2 regions of the Shewanella sp. SM55 genome follow, and region 2 is predicted to be linked to the other one. Evidence: predicted binding sites of a transcription regulator. Region 2 holds the regulator's gene; the other holds the start of a gene.

Region 1 (8,063 bases), on a different contig from region 2:
TCTGATTGCTGCTACCGCGAAAGACAAGACTCGGATCGGCAAGACTTTGTTCAAATTTTCCGTCCACCAGCACATCAATATAGGCCAACACGGCGCGCTGTTCATCACTCAACTCATCGAGCACATAACCTGTCCACAGCCAAATATCTTTACCCGAACACTCAGTCTTGACTCGTTTGACGAGCGTCAAAATGGCACTGAGATTGACAGGCAATAAAGGATCGCCGCCCGAAAGCGATAAACCACGGCGCACAATCCGCTTATCATTAAGATCGGCAATAATCCTATCTTCTATCGTCCTATCAAACACATGCCCAGAACGGGGATCCCACGTGCTTTGGTTGTAACAACCCCGGCACTGGTGCTCACAACCAGAAACAAACAAGGTCGCACGCGTACCAGGACCATTGACCACATCGATAGGGAAATACTGATGGTAATTCATTGATGGTCACTCACAGTGCATTTCATCTTTTAACATTGGTACTTACCCCATGGCACCATTGATGCCACGTGATGCCACGGAATAAGTCTAACAGGCAGAATAAGGTAATAGTGTTACAAGTGTTTGATCCTGCGTTTTACTTCTTCTTGCTTGCCATAATTAAAGGGCCGCGCATCTGGGCTGCCTAAGTAACCGCACACACGACGCGTCACAGAAACCCGACTAGGCTCATGATTGCCACACTTAGGGCAAGTGAACCCTTTACTGGTACAACTAAATTCACCGGTAAAGCCACAGTCGTAGCATTCATCAATTGGCGTGTTAGTGCCATAGTAAGGCACGCGGCTGTAGCTATAATCCCAGACGTTTTCCAGCGCTTCGAGGTTATGCTGCATATTGGGATATTCGCCATAACAAATAAAGCCGCCGTTCGCGATAGCGGGATATGGCTGTTCAAAATCAATTTTATCGTAAGGATTAACACTTTTTTCCACATCAAGGTGAAAACTATTGGTGTAATACCCCTTATCAGTCACCCCAGTGACTAGCCCAAATTGCTTCGCATCCAGTTTACAAAAACGGCTGCAGAGACTCTCACTTGGCGTGCTATACAGACTAAAGCCATAACCTGTTTCGGCCTTCCACGCATCGGTAGCCGCTTTAAGATAAGCTACAATAGCAACGGCTTTTTCCCTTAATTGTGCATCATCAAATACATGGGTTTGGGTTCCATAGAGTGCATTCATGGTTTCATGCAGTCCAATGTAACCGAGTGAAATCGACGCACGGCCATTTTTAAAGATTTGCGCCACATCATCATCTGCCCGTAAACGTACACCACAGGCGCCTTCCATATAGAGGATAGGTGCCACGCGGGCTTTAACACCGTTCAGTCGCTCAATACGGGTATCCAGCGCTTTACGGGCTAATACTAATCTGTCATCTAAAATGCGATAAAACTCAGTCTCATCGCCATTGGCTTCTAAGGCAATCCGCGGCAAGTTTAGACTGACCACTCCCAAATTATTGCGCCCTTCATGCACAAGCTCGCCATTTTCTTCATAGGTGCCTAAAAAGCTACGGCAGCCCATTGGGGTTTTAAATGAACCAGTCACTTTCTCGACTTGCTCGTAGTTGAGAATGTCGGGATACATGCGCATTGTTGCGCATTTGAGCGCCATCTGTTTTACATCGTAATTGCAATCGCCCGCTTTATGATTAATACCATCACGAATCGCAAACACTAGCTTAGGGAATACTGCAGTCTTGCGATTTTTACCCAATCCCGCCATCCGCACTTTGAGCATTGATTGCTGAATTAAGCGTGATTCCCATGACGTGCCTAAACCAAACCCAAAGGTCACGAACGGTGTTTGGCCATTGGCAGTGTGTAAGGTATTGACCTCATATTCCAAAGACTGGAATGCATCGTGACATTCTTTTTCAGTTTGCGCCGTGGCAAAGGCTTTGGCGTCGGTAATCTTCCAATTCAGGGCAATTTGGTAATGCTTGTCGTAGCTCTTAGCGACAAATGGCGCTAACACTTCATCGATACGGTTGATAGTAGTTCCGCCATAGATATGACTCGCCACTTGGGCAATAATCTGAGCGGTCACCGCTGTCGCTGTTGAAATAGACTTAGGGGTTTCAATTTCGGCATTACCCATTTTAAAGCCGTGGGTCAACATGCCAGCTAAATCAATCAACATGCAGTTAAACATCGGGAAAAACGGAGAGTAATCTAAGTCGTGGTAATGGATCTCGCCCGCTTCATGGGCAGCGACTACATCCTTTGGCAAAATATGACTCTTGGCGTAATGTTTGGCGACTATGCCCGCGAGTAAATCCCGCTGAGTAGGAATGACTTTTGAATCTTTATTAGCATTTTCATTGAGTAAAGCCGCATTGCTTTGCTCAACTAAACCACGGATTTCGAGGTTGAGTTTACTGGTCGCTTCACGGCACACATCTCTGTCGTGGCGGTATTCGATATACACCCGCGCCAGGGACTTGTACGGCCCTTCCATCAGTAAATTCTCAACCGCATCTTGTAGATGGTGGATATCGACTTCAGCTAATGGCGCGACGCTCTGACTGATACACGCTGCCACTGTCGCTGCATAGTCGCCATCCTCTATTCCAACTGAGTTTGCAGCGGCATTCACTGCATCCCTTATCCTTGTTTCATCAAAAGGTGTGCGGCAACCATCACGCTTAATTACGACTGGCATTGTTCAGTTCCTCTCCATCTCGCCTAAAAATTAACACTACATCTAGTGATTTTAAAAGCATAAAACACAATATGTAGAGCATTAGGCTACAATGACGGTAAGGAGTCCATGATCCAGATCATAGTTTTTAGGATGAAATAAAAGAACAAACAAGAACTGCAGCTAGGCCCAATTATCTGAAAATTGCGCCTTGACCTGCTGATTAAACCCAGCTAGTTGAATGCGTGACAATTTGTGTTTATCACGCACTATGGATGTGAATTAACGTTTAGCAAGCGCAAGATAACTACTGAGTTGGCCCGATGCTGACTGATGCGCCCCCATAGATGAGGCGAGTTGCATCATAGATTTTAGCCCCTGCCACTGCTGCTTTTGAGCATCCGTAAGCGGAGGTTCAGAATTCAAATAATCCGTCAATTGGCTAAGGACTTTCGTGGCCTTCTGGGCTAGCACCGGCGACTGAGCATCATCCATATTGGTTAAGACGTTCTTAGCATCAACTAAGGTATTGATAAGAGGATTATTGGGTGATTTTTTAGCTAATGATTTGATTTCATCATCTAAAAAATCTTGCAACGATTGTTTAGTCGGCGTTGTTGTGCTCGGCACTGTAATACCGTTTTTCGATAAACGCTCGAGTTGCACATCCGATAAAATGCCATCTTTTTGTAAGCGCGACACCAATGCGGGAATATCGGCGACGCCAAATTGACCATCGGCAAAAAAATCCTTCGCCATCGATTGAATTTTCTGTGCGCGTTGCGCCCGTGGCGACAGCGCTATCTCATCGGTTTTACCTTTATCGGGTTTGGTAGCATCCGTCTGCGTTTTATTTGTTTCTGTCGTAGTATCGGTTTTAGCCGTGCTCGTCTTTTGGCTATTGGCACCATAAGCATCGGCGATACTGGCACTGCTGCGATTAAGATTAAAGGCATTTAAAATAGAATTCATCGTCAAAAATTCGGCGTCTAAGACTCAATGACGGTTTTAAAGCAAAAACTAAGCCAATCAAGTATTAATCAGTGCAACCCCTGAGTTAATAGCATCACTATGCATAAACTAACTTATATCTAGGACTGTATGTCTTCGATCAAGGCAAGACATTGCCGCCTTAGTAAATCGAGTGCCTCAGCGTCCATCTGCACTTTATCAAGCAAGGTTTGCTTCAAGGCAAGAGCTTCGTGCCTGATACCCTCTCCTTGACTTGTCAGAGTGATCAGCTTTTTCCGCTCATCTTCAATGCAGGCCAAACGCGTGATCAAGCCTTTTACCTCTAATCGCTTAACGATAGGCGTTAGCGTCCCCATATCGAGCTTAGTCGCCGCTGATAGCTGGGTTTGGCTACAGCCGTTTTGACGCCACAGGGTTTGCATCACCAGATATTGAGGGAAAGTTAACTCGTATGCCTCGAGTAGAGGCCGATAAGCACGCACTAATGCATTGCTCGCAGAATATAACGCGAAACAAACATTATCGGATAAACAGAGTGGAGCTTGGCTATGAGTCTGTTTTGTAGCGTCTAGCTCAGGTTGAGGTAAGCAATTCTGCACGTTTAAGCGCCTGTCATTTAAACATAACACTATCTTATCCGATCTGTCCCACCCCATCTAGTTTGCGCGCAAACTATTTGCATTCAATCTTAAAGCCACGTAGAGTTAACATCATTAGTTTGCGCACAAACAAAAAGTGATTTTTTATGAAGAGTATGACTGAAACCCGTGAAATCCATCTAGCTAGTCGCCCAGAAGGCATGCCTACAGCACAGAACTTTACTTTAGTAAATAAAGCGTTAGCACCTCTCGCTGATGGACAAGTGCTGATTAAAAATCTATGGATGTCGGTTGACCCTTACATGCGCGGGCGCATGGTTGATCGCAAGAGTTATGTTCCGCCCTTCGCCTTAAATCAAGTCTTAGAAGGCGGTGCGATTGGTGAAGTTATCGCGTCAAAAAACACCAAGTTCCCGGTTGGTACTAAAGTCAGCAGCATGCTAGGTTGGCGTGAACACGCAGTCACAGATACCGCAGGACTGACAGCTTTACCACTAACTACGCTTGATAATTCACATTTCCTCGGCGTACTCGGAATGCCAGGCATGACAGCTTGGACAGGACTGACTCACATTACAGATTTAAAAGCGGGTGAGACACTGTTCGTTTCCGCAGCCTCTGGCGCAGTAGGTAGCGTAGCCTGCCAAATTGGTAAACTAATAGGTGCTCGTGTAATAGCCTCTGTCGGTTCAGATGAAAAAGCTGAATTATTAAAAAGTTATGGTGTTGATGCGGTCATCAATTACAAGACTTGTGGCAATCTTACCCAAGCGTTGACAAAAGCCGCCCCAGAAGGAATTGACGTGTATTTTGAGAACGTCGGTGGCGAGCATTTAGCCGCAGCGCTGAGCAATATGAAAGATCATGGACGTATCGCTGTTTGCGGTATGATTTCGCAATATAACAACACAACTCCAACACCTGGCCCTGACAACTTAGCCCTAATTGTAATGCGAAAACTCAAGTTAGAAGGTTTTATCGTATCCGAACATTGGGCGCATTATCCTGAGTTCACCGCAAAAATGGCTCAATGGTTAGCGGAAGGCAAAGTCAAAGCAGAACAAACAATTTATCAAGGGCTTGAACAAGCACCTGATGCTTTTATCGGTCTATTTGAAGGTAAGAATCGCGGTAAAATGTTGGTAAAACTAGCCTAAGTCACCAACAAAGCGGTATAAACATCTCAATATGATATAGCAAATAGTCGGTATCGCGAAAGTGATACCGACTTTTGTTTATCTTGCAATCAAACGCTATCTATATGAAAGCTTTTGACTCTACATTTTGCATCATCAGCCTTTCCAGAGCGCAGCTTCAATCAAGTGGGCGACTTTCTCCACCGCCGCTTCGCCGGCGGCAATCGCCTCATCAGCACGATGAAACTCCATAGTGCCGATATTTCCCACCTCTGGCACAATACAAATATCTGGTGGATCGCCCATCAACCGCGCCCGCTTATGTCTTTGCTCTAAAATACCCATAGATTGCGACATCACAGCAATCATCCCCGGATTCGATTTAGTGCCGAGTGAAAACTTATCGGTTAGGTTGCTGACATAATCTCGGCCACGGGCGAATAAATCCATAAAGCCCGTTTCTTGTCGCGCTGGCATATCCATTTCAGCTTGGACAGTCCTTTGGCTGGTCATATTCACGGGTAACACTTGGATACGCCCAGAATGATAACCATATAAATCCACTGCAATCACTACATCAACACCCATGGCACGGCTGACCGAAACAGGAACAGGATTCACTACAGCACCATCGACTAACCAGCGATCTCCTTGTCTGACCGGGGCTAAAATCCCCGGCATGGAGCAAGAGGCCCGTACCGCTTGCCGTAAATCCCCTTCAGTAAACCAAATTTCCTGACCAGAGTATAAGTCAGTCGCGACGGCTGCAAAGGGACGATTGAGATTCTCAATATTCACATCTCCTATACGTGCATGCAGCACATCGAACACCTTGTCTCCGCCGATAAGCCCGCCTTTACGCCATCGAATATCCATCAAGCCAAGCACGTCCCAACTAGAAAAACTGCGCACCCATCTTTCTAACTCGGGTAAATGATCATGGGCGTAAGCGGCCCCCACTAAAGCCCCCACCGAACATCCAGCCACTTTATCGGGCTTAATACCCATGGCAGCTAAACCATTCAATACACCTATATGTGCCCAACCTTTCGCCGCCCCACTACCCAAAGCAATACCTACCGAAGGGGTTGTTCCGTTAGCCATAAATCATTTCTCCTGTAACTCAATGCAGTACACGATAACGTAAAATCCTGCCATATCCACTGTCAATCGGTAAAAACGACACAATTAAGAGGTTGTAACACCAATGTAAATAAATACAATCAACAGAGCATAAATGGCACACTTTCTACATCAATCCGTGCATGAAGCAGAGATAATCACCGATGTGGATAGCTGAGCAAGGGCGATTAAGGCTATAATCTGCCCTTACTAAGATTTAGGGGATATACCTTTGCAATTTACCGATTTTTCTCTGGACCAGCGTCTGCTTCAAAGCATAAAACATATGGGGATCACAGAACCCACCGCCATCCAGGAACAAGCACTGCCTATCGCATTGGCAGGTAAAGATTTAATGGCGTCATCAAAAACGGGCTCAGGTAAAACCTTAGCGTTTTTGTTACCCGCATTGCAAAGAGTCATTTCTACCCGCTCACTGTCGAAACGTGATCCTAGAGTCTTGATTTTATTACCGACCCGCGAACTAGCGCATCAGGTTTATAGTCAGCTTCGCCTGCTTGTCGCCAACACCCAATACAAGGCCATCAGCGTACTGGGCGGTGAAAACTTTAATGACCAAGCCAAAGCCTTAGCGAAAGAACCGCATTTTATTGTCGCGACTCCAGGCCGTATCGCCGATCATTTAGAACAGAAGCATCTTTTTCTCAATGGCTTAGAGTTATTAGTCCTCGATGAAGCCGACCGCATGTTAGATTTAGGCTTTGCCCCGCAGTTAAAAGCCATCAACGATGCAGCCGATCATAAACGTCGTCAAACGCTGATGTTTTCGGCCACGTTAGATCACGACGAAATCAATGATATCGCAGCAACATTACTAAAAAATCCAGCGCACGTGGCGATTGGCGCGGCTCACTCTGAGCATAACGATATTCATCAACGTATCTTTTTATGTGACCACTTAGACCATAAAGAAGCGTTATTAGCCCGTTTGCTCAAAGATGAAACCCATAAACAAGTGATTATTTTTACCGCGACGCGTCCAGATACTGAGCGCTTAGCCGCTAAATTAACCACGCAAGGTTTTGCAACCGCCGCACTCAGCGGTGATTTAAAGCAGGCCGCACGAAACCAAATCATGGACCAATTTGCCCGTGGCCAACAACAAGTACTAGTGACAACCGATGTCGCCTCTCGCGGCCTGGATTTGCTCAATGTGTCCTTGGTCGTTAACTTCGACATGCCTAAATTTGCCGAAGAATACGTGCATCGTATCGGCCGTACTGGTCGTGCAGGCGCAAAAGGTGATGCGATATCGCTCGTCGGGCCAAAAGATTGGGACAACTTTAAGAAAGTCCAAGTCTTCCTCAGAAAAACCTTTGAGATCAGCACAATTCCAGGCCTAGAAGCTAAATTTAGTGGTCTAAAAAGCAAAGCTAAACAAACGCCAGTAAAACGTGTTGCTAAAGCGGAGCTTGCTAAAGGTAAGAGCAAAAGAACCAAAGCAACCACACCAGCACCGTCGCGGGATAAGCGTTTCATCACGGGCGTGGATGTCGGCGATGCTCCTATGCGTAGAAAACCTGCTGCGGCACAATTACTGCAAGATAATGATACTGAA
Region 2 (8,063 bases):
TCACTGTACAGTTTGGCACGACTTACATCGGCCACCTTTGTTAGCAATGAAAAACGGTATCCTAAGATACCGTTTGTCTTTATTACTTGCGTGCAACCAGTTTGTCGAGCAGTCCGTTCACAAACTTATGACTCTCGTCCGCACCGAAAGCTTTTGCCAACTCAATCGCTTCGTTAATCGCGACCTTATATGGCACATCTTTACGGAAAGTCAGCTCATAGGTCGCTAAACGAACTATGGCTTTCTCTACTGGAGACACTTCATCAATCGGGCGTTCCAGATGCGGGATGATCAGCTCATCCAATTGGGTTTTCTTCGTTGCAACGCCTGAAAATAGCTCACGAAAATAAGCTACATCAACACCGTCGAGACTTTGTTCAGTTAAAAACTCATGCTCGACATCGGCAATATTATTCCCGCTTAGTTGCCATGAATAAATGGCTTGAACGGCTAAACGGCGGGCCTTGCGGCGCTCAGAAGGCTTCATTATTTTTCCTACTATAACAACTGTTGTTCAAGTTCTTGCAGAACATTGACCATTTCAAGCAGGCTTAGAGCAGCTTCGCCGCCTTTGTTACCCGCTTTGGTACCTGAACGTTCAATCGCTTGTTCAATGGTATCAGTGGTCAAAACACCGAAAGCAACAGGCAGATCAAATTCTAAAGCAACTTGAGCTAGACCTTTATTACATTCGCCTGCAACAAAATCAAAATGAGGAGTACCACCACGGATCACCGCACCTAATGCGATAATACCGTCGAATTTACCACTGGCAGCTACGCGACGCGCAGCTAGCGGCAACTCAACCGCACCTGGTACACGGACAACAGTGATATTGTCGTCGCTGACTTGGCCAAAACGTTTCAGCGTGTCAAGTGCACCTTCAAGCAAGCTCTCAACTAAAAAGCTGTTGAAACGCGAAATTACAATCGCAACTTTGGCATTTTTCGCTTCGATATTACCTTGAACTACGTTCATTATCTTACCTAATTTAGCTAAAGCACCCAGCTCGGGGCGAAAAGTGGCGACATGATATCACAGCCAATTGCCCAGAGCCCTATGCAAATTATCAGAAATTGTTAATTTTACTTCAGTGTAACTTTGGGTTTCAGTCCGCCACATACTCAGTCACTTCAAGGCCAAAGCCTGAAAGTGAGTGGTAGCGTTTAGGCGAGCTGAGCAGGCGCATCTTAGTCACACCAAGGCTGGCGAGAATTTGCGAACCCACACCCACACGGCGCGACGTCCCCTGCCATTTTGCAGAAGCAGGCGCTTGGCCTTGATCTTCAGCTTCAAAGGCTTTCACCTTAGAAAGGATTTCACAGGGATGTTCTTGATTACCGAGTAAAACCAATACACCACCTTCTGCAGAAATACGCTCCATCGCCTTTTCGAGTGGCCAGCTGCGTTGCTGATCGCGCTCTGAGTGGAGTAAATCGTTGAAGGTATTTTGCAAATGCACGCGCACCAAACAATCTTCTTTCACCTCACCTTTGACTAAGGCAAAGTGCAGTTGATTGTCGATAGTGTCTCTGAAGGTCACCATGTCGAACTCACCGAAACGGGTCGGTAATTTGCATTTAGCTTCACGCACAACCGTGGTTTCTTTGGTGTTGCGATACTCGATTAAAGCCGCGATAGTGCCGATTTTGATGCCATGCAACTCGGAGAAAATCTCCAAATCTGGGCGACGTGCCATAGTGCCGTCTTCGTTCAAAATTTCAACGATAACGCCCGATGGCTCAAGTCCCGCAAGACGGGCTAAATCACAGCCAGCTTCAGTGTGGCCTGCGCGGGTTAATACGCCGCCGTCCTGTGCCATTAACGGGAAGATATGCCCTGGTTGCACTAAATCAGACGCTTTAGCCTCTTTAGCCACAGCCGCTTTCACCGTTACAGCGCGATCGTGGGCCGAAATACCGGTAGTCACACCTTCCGCCGCTTCAATAGAAACCGTAAAGTTAGTCGAGAACTGGGCGTTATTATTCGTCACCATTAAAGGCAAGTTTAACTGCTGGCAACGGGCTTTAGTCATGGTCTGGCAAATCAGCCCACGGCCATATTTCGCCATAAAGTTAATCGCTTCTGGCGTGACCATTTCGGCCGCCATGATCAAATCACCTTCGTTTTCTCTGTCTTCGTCATCCATCAAAATAACCATTTTGCCTTGACGAATATCTTCGATGATCTCTTCTATACTGTGCAGCGCCATTGTAGGACCTTATGATTTTGCTGTTATTATGAAATTCTATACCTAAATAACCTAAGCTGCCGATAAGCTTAAGTTAAATAATCTGCTCCTGTGCACTAACGCACAAAGCCGGCACGGGCTAACATTTCCATGGTGACGCCACCGCTCTTGCTGTCCTTGCCATCATAATTCATCAAGCGTTCAAGATAACGGGCGATTAAATCTACTTCGATATTCACCTTATCGCCCGCTTGCAGGTCGATTAAGGTGGTTTCACCTGCGGTATGGGGCACTATGGTCAAGCGGAATCGACTGCCGTCCACTTCGTTCACCGTCAGACTCACGCCGTCAATGGTAATGGAACCTTTGTGGGCTATGTAACGCCCAAGCTCTGCGGGTGCGGCTAACCAAAACTCGATGGCTTGCCCACGCACTAAGCGTTGCTCAACCGTTGCAATACCGTCCACATGGCCGCTGACCATATGGCCACCTAAACGCGTGGTGGGAGTAACGGCCTTTTCAAGATTCACCTTAGTGCCCACTTTATAGTTGGCAAACCCGGTTAGACTCACTGTTTCGGCTGAAACATCAGCCACATAACCGTCGGCTAGTTGCTGCACAACCGTTAAGCATACGCCATTGGTGGCAATACTGTCGCCTAAACGCACATCGGTTAAATCCAGTTTGCCGCTCGCGACGGTAAGGCGAATATCATCGCCTTTACGCTCCAGTTTGCGCAGGGTGCCAACGGCTTCAATAATCCCAGTAAACATGGTTAACTCACTTAATTAAATAAAGAAGTAATAAGGCATAAGACTCAAGGTTAAACGGTTATCTTGCTCCAATTCGATTTAGATAAAGAGGTATCAAGCTTAACGCTCAAGGTTAAACGGGTATCTGGCCCTAATTTGCGCTCATCGACCAAAGTGAGTGCAGGAATGTGTGCCATGGTTTGATAATCGGGCAATTGCAGCAAATTACGCCCATGCCCACCGAGGATTTTCATCGCTTGATATAGCACTAACTCATCGGCCAGCCCCTCTGCTAAAAATGCGCCCGCTAAGGTTGCACCCGCTTCCACCAACACGTGATTACAGCTTTGGCCTAAATAGCTTAATAGTTCAGGCAATGAGACGCGACCTTCAATTGCAGGTAACAGGAGGCAACTCACATGGGAGGGCAATTGTGCTTGAAACTCTGCGGGATAAGCCACGGTCGAGACCAAGAGTATCGGCGATACAATAGCCAAACATGCAGCAGATAACGGCAAACGGGCGTGACTATCGAGTATGACTCTTAATGGCTGCAGTAATTGCGCCTCGGTTACACTGTCTTTTAAGCTGCCAAGTTCCTGATAACGCACATTGAGTGAGGGATCGTCCGCCAGTATGGTTTCAATTCCCGTGACCAGTGCACAAGAACGTAAACGTAATCGCTGCACGTCGCGGCGAGATTCTGGACTAGTTATCCATTTAGACACACCGTTAGACAGCGCGGTTTTACCATCAAGACTCGCAGCCAATTTGACAGTGACTCTGGGTAAACCTGATTCCATACGCTTCATAAAGCCTAAATTCAAGGCATAGGCTTCATCGCGATGTAATCCCACATCCACTTCAATGCCGGCGTCGCGCAGCATTTGAATGCCACGACCACCTACTTGCGGATTAGGATCTTCCACCGCCACTACTACACGTTTAACGCCAATATTGATCAGCGCCAAGGCGCAGGGCGGCGTGCGGCCATAATGGCTGCAGGGCTCTAAAGTGACATAGGCCGTTGCGCCGCGGGCGCGTTCGCCAGCCATACGTAGCGCATGCACTTCGGCGTGGGGTTCACCCGCTTTTTGATGATAACCTTCACCGATGATTTGATTATCTTTAACGATAACGCAGCCCACACAGGGATTGGGTCTTGTGGTGTAAAAGCCTTTGCGCGCCAATTGAATCGCGCGGCTCATCATTTGGGTATCGAGTACGGACCAACTTATGTTCAAGCTCATGTTCAACCCTGTTGTTAAAGGTTTCGGCTTTCACCAGTCTTACAAACCTGTCTTTTAAATTTGTGCTTTCACGCCAATCGCTCGTACACGTCTGCCTTGTCGGCGACAAAACTCAATGACTACTTTTGCAGCTTGGCGATGGCTTCGCCAAATTCAGACACGTCTTCAAAGGCGCGGTACACAGAAGCGAAACGAATGTAGGCGACTTTATCTAGGCTCATCAATTGCTCCATCATTAAGTTACCCACCATTTCTGACGGCACTTCCCGCTCGCCAGTGGCGCGCAGAGTAGACTTGATTTTGCTGAGTGCTTGCTCTATTTCATCCATAGATACGGGGCGTTTTTCAACGGCGCGCAACATGCCACCTTGGAGTTTTTCTTCATCAAAGGGTTGGCGTGAACCATCGCGCTTAATCACCCTAGGCATAACTAATTCGGCGCCTTCGAAGGTGGTAAATCTTTCATGACATTCGGTGCATTCTCGGCGACGGCGCACTTGGTGGCCTTCTGCCACTAATCGGGAATCGATGACTTTAGTATCTGTCGCGCTACAAAATGGACAATGCATTGAGCCTCCTGCCAGTGAATGGTGGTAAAGCGTTAATGGCTTTACCTGTTAAATCTCAGTCAAACGCAATGGATTTAAACCTAAGATTTTACCAATAAAAATGGCCGCGAGATGCGGCCATGAGATTTTATCCTATTTATGGGCTGAGGTTAACTACCTGAGCTTAACAACCTAATGTTAAGTGCCTGATGCTAAATACCTGATGTTAAGTGCCTGATGCTAAATACCTGATGTTAAGTGCCTGATGCTAAATACCTGATGTGATAAGTATCAAGTCTGTCGGCGGTCAATCTCGGCCCTTCATCTACTAAGCGTAGATGCATAGGCAAATTAGCCGTAAACAGGGAAACGTGCGCAAAGTGCCAATACTTGGCCTTTCACACGTTCAATCACAGCAGGATTGTTCGCATCATCAAGGATGTCACAAATCCAGCCCGTCAGCTCTTTCGATTCCGCTTCTTTAAAGCCGCGACGCGTAATGGCTGGCGTACCGATACGCACACCTGAGGTCACAAAGGGTGAACGTGGGTCATTTGGCACTGAGTTTTTGTTCACAGTAATGTTAGCGCTACCTAAAGCGGCATCGGCTTCTTTACCCGTTAAGTCACGACCAATCAGGTCAACTAGCATTAAGTGGTTGCTGGTTCCGCCAGAGACGATTTTGTAACCGCGCTCAAGGAACACTTCAACCATAGCTTTAGCGTTATTAACCACTTGCTGTTGGTACACTTTAAATTCTGGCTCTAGGGCTTCTTTGAACGCAACCGCTTTACCTGCGATAACGTGCATCAATGGGCCACCTTGACCGCCTGGGAATACCGCAGAGTTCAACTTTTTGTACAAGTCTTCATCGTCAGCAGCAGATAGGATCACGCCACCACGGGGACCCGCTAAGGTTTTGTGGGTCGTAGATGTCACAACGTGCGCGTGTGGTACTGGGTTTGGATAAACGCCCGCAGCAATAAGACCGGCAACGTGCGCCATGTCGACAAATAAATAAGCACCGATTTTGTCTGCGATTTCACGCATTTTTGCCCAATCAACGATACCTGAATAGGCAGAGAAACCGCCGATCATCATCTTAGGCTTATGTTCTAAGGCAATACGCTCCATCTCGTCATAGTCAATTTTGCCAGACTCGTCGATACCATAAGGAATGATGTTGTACAGTTTGCCAGAGAAGTTAACCGGTGAACCGTGGGTCAAGTGACCACCGTGGGCTAAGTTCATGCCCAGTACGGTATCGCCAGGTTTTAACAATGCCATGTAAACCGCGCTGTTTGCCTGTGAACCTGAATGAGGTTGTACGTTAGCGTAAGTTGCGCCAAACAGTTCTTTCGCACGTTCAATCGCTAAGGTTTCAACTACGTCCACATACTCACAACCACCATAGTAACGCTTGCCTGGATAGCCTTCAGCGTACTTATTGGTTAACTGTGAACCTTGCGCTTCCATCACGCGTGGACTGGTGTAGTTTTCAGAAGCAATCAGCTCAATATGCTCTTCTTGACGCAGAGTTTCATTCTGAATTGCGTTAAACAGTTCCGGATCATAATCTGCGATATTCATATCTTTTTTCAGCATTGCTTACTCCAGCTGCCAATTCTTATAGGTAGGGTTGCGCGGTATTCTACTCGGAACGCGGTCACAATCCCAGTATTTGAAACATGAAATTCCTGCAGAGAGTGCTTGAACTTGGCTCATTGTCGAGTTGAGTTCGGCGCGCAATCGAGTAGAATTAGCCGCATCATTAGTCACTTAAGATAGAGAAAAATGGCTCAGTTTGTTTACAGCATGCTGCGGGTGGGTAAAATTGTTCCGCCTAAGAAGCAGATCCTTAAAGATATTTCTTTAAGCTTTTTCCCCGGCGCCAAAATTGGCGTACTCGGCCTCAACGGTTCAGGTAAGTCGACACTACTGCGCATTATGGCGGGTATCGACACCGAAATTGAAGGCGAAGCGCGCCCAATGCCGGGATTGAAAATCGGTTACCTGCCGCAGGAACCTAAACTCGATCCGAATCAAACCGTACGTGAAGCGATTGAAGAAGCGGTAGCAGAGGCAAAAAATGCCCTGACTCGCCTCGATGCCGTTTACGCAGCCTACGCCGAGCCGGATGCCGATTTCGACGCCCTTGCAAAAGAGCAAGGCGAACTCGAAGCCATTATTCAAGCCCAAGATGCCCATAACTTAGAGTACGTCCTTGAGCGCGCCGCCAACGCCCTGCGTCTGCCAGATTGGGATGAGAAAATCGAAGTATTATCCGGTGGTGAACGTCGCCGCGTGGCGATTTGTCGCTTGCTGCTTGAAAAACCAGAAATGCTGTTACTGGACGAACCAACCAACCACTTGGATGCTGAATCTGTGGCTTGGCTTGAGCACTTCCTGCAGGAATATGCTGGTACTGTGGTCGCGATTACCCATGACAGGTACTTCCTCGACAATGCCGCTGGCTGGATTTTAGAACTCGACCGCGGTGAAGGTATTCCGTGGGAAGGTAACTATTCTTCATGGCTTGAGCAGAAAGATGCCCGTCTAAAGCAAGAATCGGCTACCGAAAGCGCTCGCCAAAAGACCATTGCCAAAGAATTGGAATGGGTACGTCAAGGCGCGAAAGGCCGCCAGTCTAAAGGCAAAGCCCGTATGGCACGCTTTGAAGAACTGAACACTAACGATTACCAAAAACGTAACGAAACCAACGAGCTGTTTATTCCGCCAGGACCACGTTTAGGTGACAAGGTTATTGAAGTGAATAACCTGACCAAATCTTACGGTGACCGCGTATTGATCGACAACCTGTCGTTCTCTGTGCCTAAGGGCGCGATCGTCGGCATTATCGGTGCCAACGGCGCGGGTAAATCGACCCTGTTCCGCATGTTATCCGGCGCTGAAAAGCCAGACAGCGGCAGCATTGAGCTGGGTGATACAGTGCAACTGGCCTCGGTTGAGCAGTTCCGCGATTCGATGAATGATAAGAACACCATTTGGGAAGAAATCTCCGGTGGTCAAGACATCATGCGTATCAACAACATGGAAATCCCGAGCCGTGCCTATGTAGGCCGCTTCAATTTCCGTGGTGGCGATCAGCAAAAAGTCATCGGTACTTTATCTGGTGGTGAACGTAACCGCGTGCATTTAGCCAAACTGCTGCAAGCGGGCGGTAACGTATTACTCCTCGACGAACCCACCAACGATTTAGACGTTGAAACCCTGCGCGCACTGGAAGAAGCGATTCTGGAATTCCCCGGTTGCGCTATGGTGATTTCGCATGACCGTTGGTTCCTCGACCGTATCGCGACCC

What was found. The regulator NrdR, encoded in region 2, represses ribonucleotide reductase genes. The targets are predictions, from matches to a motif close to AAACACNANATNTNGTGTTT.
Region 1: the regulator NrdR is predicted to act here: its motif matches at 2,708-2,727, upstream of nrdD (anaerobic ribonucleoside-triphosphate reductase).

The regions. Positions count from the first base shown of each region.
Region 1 is NZ_JAKKRS010000001.1:317,213-325,275, forward strand. It holds gene nrdG (anaerobic ribonucleoside-triphosphate reductase-activating protein) at 1-445, opposite strand, end outside; gene nrdD (anaerobic ribonucleoside-triphosphate reductase) at 559-2,676, opposite strand; gene L5L91_RS01455 (hypothetical protein) at 2,938-3,627, opposite strand; gene L5L91_RS01460 (MarR family winged helix-turn-helix transcriptional regulator) at 3,747-4,226, opposite strand; gene L5L91_RS01465 (NADP-dependent oxidoreductase) at 4,373-5,383, shown strand; gene rssA (patatin-like phospholipase RssA) at 5,519-6,466, opposite strand; gene L5L91_RS01475 (DEAD/DEAH box helicase) at 6,717-8,063, shown strand, end outside.
Region 2 is NZ_JAKKRS010000002.1:415,763-423,825, forward strand. It holds gene thiL (thiamine-phosphate kinase) at 1-4, opposite strand, end outside; gene nusB (transcription antitermination factor NusB) at 83-487, opposite strand; gene ribE (6,7-dimethyl-8-ribityllumazine synthase) at 499-978, opposite strand; gene ribBA (bifunctional 3,4-dihydroxy-2-butanone-4-phosphate synthase/GTP cyclohydrolase II) at 1,109-2,212, opposite strand; gene L5L91_RS05155 (riboflavin synthase) at 2,308-2,964, opposite strand; gene ribD (bifunctional diaminohydroxyphosphoribosylaminopyrimidine deaminase/5-amino-6-(5-phosphoribosylamino)uracil reductase RibD) at 3,015-4,193, opposite strand; gene nrdR (transcriptional regulator NrdR) at 4,313-4,762, opposite strand; gene glyA (serine hydroxymethyltransferase) at 5,093-6,346, opposite strand; gene ettA (energy-dependent translational throttle protein EttA) at 6,536-8,063, shown strand, end outside.